3 regions of the Paenibacillus allorhizosphaerae genome follow, and region 2 is predicted to be linked to each of the others. Evidence: riboswitches for the same ligand, from Rfam matches in the RefSeq annotation. Region 2 holds a riboswitch; each other region holds the start of a gene.

Region 1 (4,262 bases), on a different contig from region 2:
AAGTACTAAAAAATATCCCTATTAATTTAATTGTTAAATAATCCAGATACCACGGAATTATATTTATGTTGTAATCTATTAGAAGCAAGTACAATGGGATCTTGTTGATTTGATGTTTTGACGCAATATGAGTCTCAGGACACGGACATAAAGACTGCGAGTGAATTGATTTCGCCCCTTGAGAATAAGTGAAATGTTACTTAAGGATTCGTTTTGCGCTAAGGCCGTTTCGATGGTCGCGCGTGGTAATTTTTACGCCGCTTTGGTACAATCGACGAAGAAACTGATGAGGATGGAGGGGGGAACGGCCATGAGCCATTTGCAGCAACAAGAAGTGAACGAGGCGGCATCCGTAGAAATCAGGCCGATTCCGGAGGAGCATTTTCCGGATACATTAAATCTTTGGTCGTTCGCTTTTCAGATGACGTACACTCCGGAAGATATTGAGCGTCGTAAATTGGATATGCGCGATTACGAGCTTTTGGGTGCCTATGTGGAAGACCGGCTTGCCGCGGCTATGAACATTTTGGATCTGAAGACGTGGATCCAGGGAAAAGCGTTCGACATGGGCGGCATTGCCAGTGTGGCGACATGGCCCGAATACCGGCGCGGCGGTCTGGTCAAGAGGCTGCTCGATAATGCGCTGCACTCCATGCGGGACAAGGGACAAACGGTTTCGTTCCTGCATCCGTTTCAATTCGGCTTTTACCGGAGATTCGGCTGGGAGACATACGCAGAGTACAAAACATATGAAATCCCCACCGCGCTTATGCCGAAACTGTCACCGCAACCGGGCCGGATCGTTCGTTCATCGCCAGACGCAGGCTTGCTGAATCCGTTGTATGAAGCCTATGCCTCCCGGTATAACGGCAGTTTGGTTCGAAGCGAGAAATGGTGGAAGGACCGCATATTCGGTAGGAGACAGGGAGAGATTGCCGTTTATTACGATGAAGCGGGACAGCCGGGCGGCTACGTGCATTATCAGGTGAAGGACCGGGTATGCACGGTGCATGAGCTTGTAGCGCTGCATCACGGAGCCCGGCTCGCCTTATGGCGTTTTCTGGCCGATCACGACTCAATGATCGATAAGTTGAAGCTGAACGCGCCTGCGGATGACCGGCTGCCGTTCTTATTGGATAATCCGCGGATCAAACAAGAGCTGGTACCGTATTTCATGGCGCGAATCGTGGATGTCTCCGGATTTTTGGAGAAATATCCTTTCGTCTCCGGAGTGGAAGACTGCGTACGTTTGGAAATCAATGATGCCCAAGCGGCATGGAACAACGGCACGTTTCTGTTGAAAATCGATGAATCCGGAACCGCCAAAGTAGAAACGGGGGGACCGGAGACTGGGGAACATCCTGTGCTCAGCTGCGACATTCAGACGCTGACGGCGATGATGCTGAGCTACCAAAGGCCGGCGTTCCTGCATGAAATCGGCAGACTGCAGGGGCAAGAGGATGCGCTCGACGCGTTAGAACGGCTGATTCCTTGCCGGCAAACGTATTTGCCGGACTTCTTTTAAGCGGCGACATAATTATGTTTTAACCCTCGCTCGATCTGCATCCAGATGCCGGGGGTTTTTTGTTTACTAGTTTCCTGATATTTATTTTTCTGTTTAGAACAAACTATATGAAATATTTTGCCAATTGAAGCAGGATATTGTTTCAATGTGTCGAATTCATAGGTCTACATACCTATGATATAGGACTGTCAGAGAACAAGTGAACTGAAACAACGGCAAACCTCTCGAAAGGGTGGGACGCAAAGCCACGGGCCTAAACTCCAAGAATCGTATCTGGGGTACGGTAGCCGGGTTGCCAGGATTGGCTTGTTTTTTTGCTGCTTATTTTTAGCAACAATTATCCGTGAACCTCACGTACAGCAACTACGATAAGCATACCGACTTGTTTTTGCCAGAGGGACTAGATCCGCAAACGATCAAAGGATGCTATGCACTAAAGCGAGGAGCGTGAAATGGGAACGATGGAAATACGATGGTTTCGAAGGCTCGGTATATTTGGCTTAATAGCAATGGTTTTGACTAGCGGTGCAGTCCCTGCAAGTGCGGAGGGGGCAGGCACTCGCTTGACTTCTGAATCGGATCAGGTGCTGCCCATGCAGCTGTATCATGCGGGAGGTGCGTCGGTGAAACAGCAGCCAGTCTTCCGCTCCAACGGCGAATACGAGTGGAAGTGGATGAATCGAGGGAATGCCGCCGGGCAAAGAAATTTGCTTTCGGATGGAAACGGAACGTTCTACTACTATGATTACAGCAATATCATTCATGCGATCGGTCCGAATAATGAACTCAAGTGGATGTCGGTGCCACTGAAAAATGAGATCGTAAGCATGTGGTTAACCAATAATGGCAATATCATCGTTCGGGCGCAAGTCACGAAATCGACTGTTCACGTGATCGGAAAAGACGAAATACCGGCAAAATCCGATCATGTGCTTCTTTTGAATCGGGATGGTCAGACGCTTCTGGATATTACGTTAATCAACCCGAATGATAATTTTTTATTTTCGATTAATGACCATAACCGGATTGTTCTTTTGACCTTGGAAGGTATTGTAAGTTACGATTTATATGGACATAAACAATGGACTTACAGAGACGAGATCAAAATCAGCAAGGACAAGCTGGGACAAATTTTTACTAATGTAATGAGTTTTGAACTTAAAGCCGGCGGTATGGTAACGCTGTTGACTCGGGAAGGGCAATATATCACGATCGATTCGAAAGGACAACGGGTGTCTGCCGTTAAGGCTGTCCAAAAAACTATAAAAATTGGCGGAACAAATTACATCATGCTGCAAGGCGAAGACGGATTGTATTGGCAAGGGGACAAGCGTTTGACCGAAGAGGAGTTTAGAGCTGAGATTGAAAACCGGCCCCCAAGACCGAAACAGACAGTGCGTACCGTTGTATGGTCCGGTAGAAGCTATTCGAACACATCGGAGGACAATGCTCTGGTCGCCAAGGATCAGGAAGGGAATATATTGTGGACATATTTTACTCCCGATTCACAGTACGGATATCCCACGAATATCGTTTGTAACGAAAACGGAGACGTATATTTTACCGATTTCGGCGGCAATATCTACGGGTTGGATGCTCAGGGGAACGAATTGTTCCGTTTAATTCGCAATAACAAGAGCCTGACCTCAAGCGAACTTGCGGTGACGCCGGACGGCGGGTTACTTGGGAGAACCGGTGAGATCGGAATGTTCCGCATTGGGAAGCGAAGTATCGGGGTGTCGGTCAATGGCGAATCCGTATCGTTTGAACAACAACCGCTGCTGATGAACGGTACGACGATGGTGCCTTTTAGGCCGGTGTTTGAGAAGCTTGGGTTGCACGTGGACTGGAACGAGACTACCCGAACGATCCAAGGGTCGAAAGAGGGGATGGATATTCGGCTGGAGTTGGGTCAAACCGAGGTGACAGTCAATGGAGAGCGTACGGTGTTATCCGCTGCTCCGGAAATCATCAACGGTACGACATACGTTCCGCTACGATTTGTAGGCGAGGCATTGAAGCTTCAAGTGGAGTGGGATGGTATGAACCGGGAAGTGCGAATCGGTTCCCCTGACCAATTGGCGAAACAGGCTGTCGTTCGTTTCATGAAGCATGTAGAACAAGGCGATGATTTTAAAGCAACGGCTGATTTAAGCGACTCAAGCCAATCGATTAATGAGCGTGTGCCAGCACTGGCCCCGTTTTTTAAACGAAAGCAATGGATGAGCGATATTCAATCGATGACCGCCGTTGAAAGTAGTGAAGATACGATCATCGTGAACACGATTCAACGGGATCGGAGCTACAATTTTGAAGAAATACGCGAACAAGTTCAGAATCACTGGTATCAAGTCAAGCGGACCCCGGACGGACAGTGGAAACTGGAGGACGCGGATCTTTTTCAACGCGAAACGATATTTCAGGAGGAACATGAACATGAACATGAAAAGTAAGGATCACGGAAAATCCTTTTTCGATGGATTTAAAGAATGGAGAAAGTTCGATTCGAGCGGTAACTTAAAACGACGAGCAAAGGAATGAGATAAATATGTTCAAAAAACTGTTATCTGTTTTATTAACCGTAAATCTAGTATTTTTTATTATCTTACCTACCGCGTTTGCGGAACAATCGGATCCGGGAATTATACTTTATCTGGATGGAACTAAGATCACGTTTGATGAAAAACCGCAAATCGCGGGTGGGACTACTTTAGTCCAAGTCGCCCCTATTTTCAAA
Region 2 (4,262 bases):
ACCATAGCAGCGTGATTTTGGCGGCTCCCTGGTTATCTTTGTATTCCAGCTTAATGTCGTACAATTGTCCGGCAGTAAAAGAAATTACAGTACTGTCTTTTACCATCCCGTGACCGTCCCAATTATCGATCAACAATTGTTGGCCCACCCACAAACGAACCCCGCCATGTGCTTCTGTATATAAAGTGTACTTTTCCGAATATTTCGGTTGTATTTTTCCGCTCCATCGTATAGTAAAAGCACTCTTGTCCAAAGCCGGATCAGGAGAATGTCCTCCCCAATTGAAGTTCACTTGGTCATCCAGTCGTATAATCTTTCGATCGGAGAAATCGTCGCTGTTAAAATATTCTGCCCTAAGCCCACTACCCTGTCCGGGTGTCGAAACCATTGGGGGTATAATGACCGTTAAAAATATTGACCAATCGTTATTTTTAGCACGTACCCTGTATGAATGCGTAGTATTAGGCTTCAAATCGACATGCTCGTATTTCGTGGCTGTCCCAAGATCGATGATACTTCCATCCACCTCAAGCTCGTATCCTAAAGCACCGGGTACAGAGTCCCAAGTTACGGTCACTACCCGATCGACTGCATTCGCTTGAAAATTGGCAGGGACAATACCTCGTGTTGTTGCGTTCACAATAGGGCTCCAATCTCCCGTAATTTCAGGAACTTTCGCCCGCACGCGATAGGAATGTGTTGATTTCGCGGCAAGGGGTTGATGCACATAGATTAATCCCGATGCGTTATCAACAATCTGTCCGTCTACCTCGACGTCATATCCTGTCACTCCCGGAACTGCGTCCCATGTTATTGTAATGGAGCTGCTATTGGATGAGTACTGCACATTCGTTGGAACACCAGGAACAATGGGTGGATATAGCTGGCTCTTTGGAATAACTTCTTTTGGTTGACTCGTGCTGGACCATAGCAGCGTGATTTTGGCGGCTCCCTGGTTATCTTTATATTCCAGCTTGATGTCGTATAATTGTCCGGCAGTTAAAGATATTACGGCACTGTCTTTTATCATCCCCTGACCGTCCCAATTATCGATCAGCAATTGTTGGCCCACCCACATACGAACCCCACCATGTGCTTCTGTATATAAGGTGTACTTTTCTGAATATTTCGGTTGTATTTTTCCGCTCCATCGTATAGTAAAAGCACCCTTGTCCAATGCCGGATCAGGAGAATGTCCTCCCCAATTGAAGTCCACTTGGTCATCCAGTCGTATAATCTTTCGATCGGAGAAATCGTCGCTGTTAAAATATTCTGCTCTGAGCCCACTGCCCTGCTGGGATGTAGGCCCCAATGGCATAACTGCTGACGTCGTGACATACAGAGGATCACTTTTAGCAGATGTATTGCCCGATTGGTCCGCCGCCAAAACCTCATATTTGTATGCAGTTCCCGAAGTTAGCCCCGAGTCGACGTAGTATACTTTTCCCGTTTGGTAAACATTGTTTCCTACTGTAGCGATCTGCAGATTGTTACGGTATACCGCATAAGTCACAACACCTTGATTATCTGCAGCGATATTCCAATTTAATGTAACTGAGCTGCCTGTAACTTGTGACGCATACAAATTTTGCGGAGCGGAAGGAGGAATTGTATCCGCTGATCCATTTGCGTGAACATAGTTCTGTTTGCCCAAACCCGGCAGTGCCAACGGCACTATAAGTTGGAACAACAGAAGCAACGACAAACAAGCAGAGATATTACACAACCACTTTACTTTTTTCAATAATAACAACTGTTATCTTCTCCCTTTTCTAAAATTAAACAGCAAAAAACAAGCCAATCCTGGCAACCCGGCTACCGTACTCCTGAACTCAGAGTTTAGGCCCGTGGCTTTGCGTCCCTCCCTTTCGGCGAGGTTTGCCTTTTTTCAGTTCACTTGTTTTCTAGAAAAAATCCTAAGTCTTGGGTATTCAGTCCTAATTGATTCGACAAATCAAAACAATATCCTTCTTTATTTGGCAAAATTATTTATTTATTTTTACGTTAGATTATACGGGGGGGAGGGTGCCGGCGAGGCCGATGGGCAGATACGGACCGTATTTCAGATCCGAATGCCACAGACGATTGTGGTAACGTTATTGAAACCTACGAGCGGCGACTCCAGATTCGGCGTACATGCGCATATGTCGCGTACTGTAACCGCGCTGGGCTAATCTCTCCTAAAGGGTGTTGCGCTTGATTTCGCCGGGCTGGATGCGACCTTCCCATTCGAAAATCTGAATGATCTGCGCAACGCTGCGACCCGGCTTTTACAACATATAGCTCTTGACGGATGGTATGTCTAGGAAAGACATTATTTTGGATATACGGTCTGAGATTGGTCATGAGTACGAGAGCCTGCAACTAGATTTGGTTTCTCACAGCAGGAACTGTTCTCCTATTGAAGGGGTTTAGAATCGTACATTTGCTGGAATTGATCGGTGGGGGGCGTAATATGTATGACTCAAAAATTCCTCAGTAAAGAATGAGGTGCCGCGGCACCTCATTTCCTCTTATGTATAATCTTTACTTTAAGTAGCTATAATAATCATGTTAAGCGGTTTTATTTTAGGGTAGGGACCACATGTACTCTTTTCGAATTCGTGTGGTTTCTCTGTATGCGGGTCAAAAAACGAGATTTATAGAAACTGTTATAGTCTGCTGAATCCTTGGTTTTACTGGTTTTTTGGCTTTCGTATTACGTTCACTTAGGCTCGTTTTGTTAGTTTAGGAGAGGTTTTTTCACCAGTTTTACACCAACATATCACCAGTTTTACACCAAATTTTTTACAGCAATATTACACTGGTATTTACACCATATTTAACACCAATAGTACCAAAAAAGGCTCATTACTGGACACATGTTCCCAGAGAAATATGTATGGGTTCATGTGAAGGAGATAGGTTTACACCATGATCATACATGCACCCAAAGAGGATATATGTTGTTAAAAACCGCGAAATACATACACCTCAATGTAAATCCATGTTAATTTCGGGTGAAATACTAACACCAATTTTTACCGCCCTCCCAATTAATTCCTTGTTCACGGAGCTGCTGCACGTAGATTTAACAAGGGCCTAAACGACTTTCGTTACCCTTTTCCACACCAATTTTAATTGGTGACAAATGGGTGCATGTAGTTTGGTTCGAACATCATGCTTGCAACTGTGCGGCTAAGTCTTACCGGATACGCTTAAACTCAAGACGAGGTTTAGAAAAACCCACTAACTCATGCGCTGTTCTTACGACTTATATTAAACTCCGCGAGTCTGTAAAATAGTTTGTGTAAACTCCCAAATCTATTAAAATGGAAATAGATGAAAGGTTGGGGAGAACAGATGGGACTCTGGACGAAATAGCAATTGCGAGCATTTATTAAGGAAAATAACTTGGTAACAGCCCAAGATGCACAGAATGCCTTGAAGGACTCATTTGCAGAGACGCTGCAGGAAATGCTAGAGGCCGAGATGGATACGCATCTAGGCTATACAAAACATGACACGAAGACGAAAACAACCACGAACAGCCGGAACGGTAAAAGCAAGAAAACGGTCACCAGCGAATACGGCGAACAAGAAATTGCAGTGCCTCGCGACCGTTTGGGCGAATTTGAGCCGCTGGTAGTTAAGAAGCATCAATCCAATGTAACCGGGATCGAAGATCAAAATCGTAGCCTTGTACGCTAAGGGGGTGAGCACTCGGGAGATCCAGGATCACTTGCAGAATATCTACGGCATCGAGGTCTCTCCAACTCTGATCTCCAATGTCACGAACAAGATCGTTCATTAAAGAATGGCAAAATAGGCCGCTACAAGGCGTGTACGCGGTGGTGTTTCTGGATGCGATTCACTTTAAAGTGAAGCAGGATGGAGCGATTATCAACAAGGCAGCCTACATGGTCATCGGCATCGATTTGGATGGGAACGAAGATGTACTGGGCATGTGGATCGGAGAAAAAGAATCGGCCAAGTTCTGGCTCAGTGTGCTCAACGAACTGAAAAACCGCGGTGTTCAAGACATTCTGATCACCTGCGTGGACAACCTGACCGGCTTTCCCAGGCCATCGCGGCCTGCTATCCTCAAACGGAGATTCAGAAATGTATTATCCATCAGATTCGCAATTCGACCCGCTATGTATCATACAAAGATTTGAAAAAGGTCACGACTGATTAAAAACGATTTACAAGGCTGCAACCGAAGAAGCAGCCCTCGTCGAATTGGACCGGTTTGAAGAAATCTGGGGAGCCAAGTATCCACT
Region 3 (4,262 bases), on a different contig from region 2:
ACGGCGTCGCTGGATATCGAGACGGAGACGGCGATTCAGGAAGCGCTCAAGCGGGTGACCCAAAATCGTACGACGCTGGCCATTGCCCACCGGCTAACGACGCTGCGTAACGCCGATCGGCTAGTCGTGCTGGATAAAGGGCGATTGGCGGAAATCGGAAGCCATCAAGAACTGATGGAGCAGAAAGGAATTTATTACAAGCTCGTAACCGCGCAGCGCGGCATGGCCAAACCGAAAGCCGGGCAAGCGGATACGGCTGTATAGCATAGCAATAGCGAAAAAGCTGCCGGGGGCCCGGCAGCTTTTTCACCAGGAGGCGGCTGCATCGTCTTGCTGCCTCCCCGTATTCCATTACAAGTTGCGGCCGCCCGTTAAGGCGTCCATGACGCGGCTCGTTCGCATCGCGGTTTCGCCTGTGCTAGGGCAAAAGCTCTTGCCGAGCAGTTGACCCACGATCGATTGAATGAGCGGCTGTTGAATATGGGCCGGATGCTCAATGACGCACTCCTCTTCTCCTTGCTCGCGGATGAGCCGGATCGGCGTTTCCCCGAAGGTGGAGAAGACGATCCGGCCTTTGCTGCCGACGATTTCGTTGCGATCTACCCGAGAACCGGTGGTGAAACACCAGGTTCCGGTACCGTGGGCACCTGAAGCAAACGTGTAGCTGCCGGTAACGATATCTTCCGCCTCGTACAGCCCGGCTTGATTCGAGGCCGAGCCATGGGCCCGCTCAATCGGTCCCAGCAAGAAATCGAGCAGATCCAGCGTATGGCTGGCAAGATCGTAGAAGTACCCGCCGCCGGACAACTCCGGTTTAATCCGCCATGCCGTGGAGCTTCCGCTCAAGTCATGGGCGCTCGGCTTCGCCAGATGCGTGGTGATGACGGTGCGTACCTCGCCGATCGCGCCGTCGTCGAGCCACTGTTTCACCTTGAGGAACCGCGGCAGCGCGCGACGGTAATAGGCGATGAAGAGCGGTACGCCTGCTTCACGGCAAGCAGCGATCATGTCCTCGCATTCGGCGGCGTTCATCGCCATCGGTTTTTCCACGTAGACCGGCTTGCCCGCTTTTGCCGCTTCGATCGCATAATTTTTATGGAAGGCCGGCGGCGTCGCCACGTAGACGGCGTCGACCTCGGGATCGGTAATAAGCGCCTCGGCCCGGTCGTACCATTTTGGAACACCGTGCCGTTTGGCGTAATCTTCCGCAAGCGCGCCGTCCCGTCTCATGACAGCGATAAGCCGCGATCCTTCCGCTTTTTGGAAAGCGGGGCCGCTTTTGACTTCCGTCACGTTCCCGCACCCGATAATCCCCCACCTGATTTCCTTCATTATGATCATCCCTCCGATGGTTGTTGACGTACAGTATAAACTCATTATACCAGTATTAGGGAGCAATGAATGGGTTAATCTATCATTTTACTTGTATTTTCTAGAAGGGATGCTATAATACAACTGGAAAATACTTTTGTCGGTACATAAAAGCAAACTTGGTGAAAGCCAAGGACGCAAAGCTAAAGGGACTAACGTGTAAACAATGTCAGCCAGCTGCCGAAGGACATGAGGATATAAGAGATAACAGGCCTCCCTTTTGCAATTGGGGGGGCTTTTCTACGTTTAGTGGGGGGGAGCTCGGAACACGTGAAAAAAATATTAATCGTCGACGATTCATTGTTTATGAGAATGATGCTGAAAAACGTGATCCAAGAGCTCGGATACGAAACCGTTGCGGAAGGAAGCAATGGTCTGGAAGCGCTGACATTATATGAACGACACAAACCGGATTTGGTGACGCTGGATATCACGATGCCGGAGATGGACGGAATCACTGCGCTTGGCAAGCTTCGTACAATGGACCCTTCCGCAAAAATTATTATGGTGTCGGCGATGGGACAGCAGGCGCTGCTGATTCAGGCCGTAAATATGGGGGCAAGCGATTTTATCGTCAAGCCTTTCAATAAAGAGCGGGTCATGGAGGCGTTCCGCAAAGCTTTTGCCGGATGACAGCCAGGTCCGTATGTAACATGAGATTCGCCAACGATTGAATCGGCGAAATTTGGAGTTTGGCGCATTCGGATAGTACAATGGTATTAAGCTGCTTGCGCAAACATAGTATTGTGATCATTTTGGAAAGCGAGGGATTTGAATTGGAAATTTGGTATCACGGACATTCCTGCGTGCAACTAACCCATGGCGGACATTCGCTGATTATCGATCCGTTTATATCCGGGAACGGGCTGGCTGTAACCAAACCGCAGGATATCAAAGTGGAGTACGTGCTGCTGACACACGGGCATACGGATCATACGCTCGACGCGCTCCCGATTGCGAGGAACAATGACGCTACCATCGTAGCGATTCATGAGCTCGCTACGTATATGGGCTGGCAGGGGGCCAAAGCGCTCGGAATGAATCTCGGAGGCAAAGTTTCCCTTGGGTTTGCCGAAGTGCAAATGATTCAAGCGTTCCATTCCTCCAGCGTCATTGTGGACCAGGAAGGTAAAATCGTATATGCCGGAATGCCTGCCGGATTTATTATCAAGTGGGACGGGATGACGATATTGCACAGCGGCGATACAGCGTTATTCTCCGACATGAAGATGATCGGGGAACGCAATCAGGTCGATCTCGCCTTCTTGCCGATCGGCGACTTGTTCACGATGGGGCCGGAAGATGCGGTTACCGCTGCCGAATGGTTCGGTGCGAAGAAGGTCGTCCCTCTTCACTTCAACACCTTCCCGCCGATTGCGCAAAACGGAGAGCAGTTTATAAGCCGGTTGGCGGAAAAAGGTATTGGCGGCCGATCGCTTTCGCCGGGCGAAAAGATGACAATATAATCGACGATAAAGGAGCTGCTTTGGTAGTGGAAATCATCAAGGTCAAGACGGATGAGCAGCTGCAGGAAGGTTTATCCGTCCGAATCGCGGTGTTCGTGGAGGAGCAGAACGTTCCCCGCGACCTCGAAATGGACGAGTTTGACGCTTCGCCGCAGGCATGCCGGCATTTTGTTGTACGCAATGATCTCGGAGAGACGATCGCTGCCGCGCGTTGGCGGATGTACGACGGGTTGACGGCAAAACTGCAGCGGATTGCCGTGCTGAAGTCGTATCGCGGCAAGGGGATCGGGCGGATCATCATCGATGCGATGGAAGCGGATATTCGGGAAGGCGGCGTACCGGCCGTCATATTGGATGCTCAGACGCAGGCGGAAGCCTTTTATCGGAAGCTGGGCTACGAGACGATCTCGAGTGAACCGTTCTTGGATGCCGGCATATGGCATGTACGGATGAGGAAGCAATTATAGCCATCAGAAAACGGAGGGAATCCTCCGTTTTTTGTTCCGACTGCTTAGGCAAATAAAAAAAGCCCCGTTGATTTCGGCAGCTTCCGGTGGTACAATATGTTTTGGTGTCTGCATCGCATTAAAACTATCTTTGCAGTATCTTCCTACAATAATTATAGCACCATCAACCCTCATTGTCAAACGTGAAATTCGGTTGTGGATCGTCACATCATTTGAAGAGGAGCGATAGGATGAGTATTACGGAACAAGATTGGAAAGCAGAGCAGGAACGGGTACATTCGGTAACCGGAAAAATCAAGGATCGCATCGAACGGCTGGAAAGCGAGATCGGAACATCGAAAGCGGAAGTCGTCGATATCCGCAAACATTTTTGGGATGAGGTGACGGTCAACCTCAGCACGGCGGAAGATATAACCGAGACGTATTTCAGCATGAAGCAGCAGGTCGAGGTGTTGTCCGAACGGGAGCGAAGCTACCGTCACGCCGCTGAAACGCTGCGCAAGCTGAAGCGGCTTGCCGTCTCTCCATACTTCGGCAGAATCGATTTCACCGAAACTGGCATGCGGCGGCCTGAGCAAATTTATTTGGGCATCGCTTCGTTTGCCGATGATGACGGCGAAACGTACTTGATCTATGACTGGCGCGCGCCGATCTCCAGTCTTTATTACGACTACCCGCCCGGTCCGGCGGCTTACGCAACGCCTCACGGAGAGATAACCGGCGAGATGTTGTTGAAGCGGCAGTATGCCGTCCAAAACGGCGAATTGAAGCTGATGTTCGATACCGGCGTGACGATCGGTGATGAGCTGCTGAAGCAGGTGCTCAGCCGCACTTCCGATTCGCAAATGCGGACGATTGTGGCGACGATCCAGAAGGAACAAAACCGGATCATCCGCAACGACCGCAGCCGCATGCTAATCGTGCAAGGCGCCGCCGGGAGCGGAAAGACATCGGCTGC

What was found. A riboswitch is a leader RNA that binds a small molecule or an ion and turns the genes downstream of it on or off. The one in region 2 is predicted to bind cyclic di-GMP.
Region 1: linked by a shared signal. The riboswitch ahead of ACFQI7_RS27210 (copper amine oxidase N-terminal domain-containing protein) and the one ahead of ACFQI7_RS32660 (PA14 domain-containing protein) in region 2 are both predicted to bind cyclic di-GMP.
Region 3: linked by a shared signal. The riboswitch ahead of ACFQI7_RS10770 (response regulator) and the one ahead of ACFQI7_RS32660 (PA14 domain-containing protein) in region 2 are both predicted to bind cyclic di-GMP.

What each region holds. Positions count from the first base shown of each region.
Region 1 covers NZ_JBHSRV010000009.1:192,014-196,275, reverse strand. Annotated here, with positions in the region: gene ACFQI7_RS27215 (GNAT family N-acetyltransferase) at 311-1,525, shown strand; cyclic di-GMP riboswitch class I at 1,730-1,825, shown strand; gene ACFQI7_RS27210 (copper amine oxidase N-terminal domain-containing protein) at 2,089-3,978, shown strand; gene ACFQI7_RS27205 (copper amine oxidase N-terminal domain-containing protein) at 4,074-4,262, shown strand, end outside.
Region 2 covers NZ_JBHSRV010000017.1:64,877-69,138, forward strand. Annotated here, with positions in the region: gene ACFQI7_RS32660 (PA14 domain-containing protein) at 1-1,675, opposite strand, end outside; cyclic di-GMP riboswitch class I at 1,803-1,893, opposite strand; partial or broken gene ACFQI7_RS37945 (transposase) at 2,028-2,267, opposite strand; partial or broken gene ACFQI7_RS32665 (IS256 family transposase) at 3,367-4,262, shown strand, end outside.
Region 3 covers NZ_JBHSRV010000002.1:489,778-494,039, forward strand. Annotated here, with positions in the region: gene ACFQI7_RS10760 (ABC transporter ATP-binding protein) at 1-264, shown strand, start outside; gene ACFQI7_RS10765 (Gfo/Idh/MocA family protein) at 352-1,332, opposite strand; cyclic di-GMP riboswitch class I at 1,474-1,556, shown strand; gene ACFQI7_RS10770 (response regulator) at 1,642-2,004, shown strand; gene ACFQI7_RS10775 (metal-dependent hydrolase) at 2,148-2,837, shown strand; gene ACFQI7_RS10780 (GNAT family N-acetyltransferase) at 2,858-3,304, shown strand; gene helD (RNA polymerase recycling motor HelD) at 3,535-4,262, shown strand, end outside.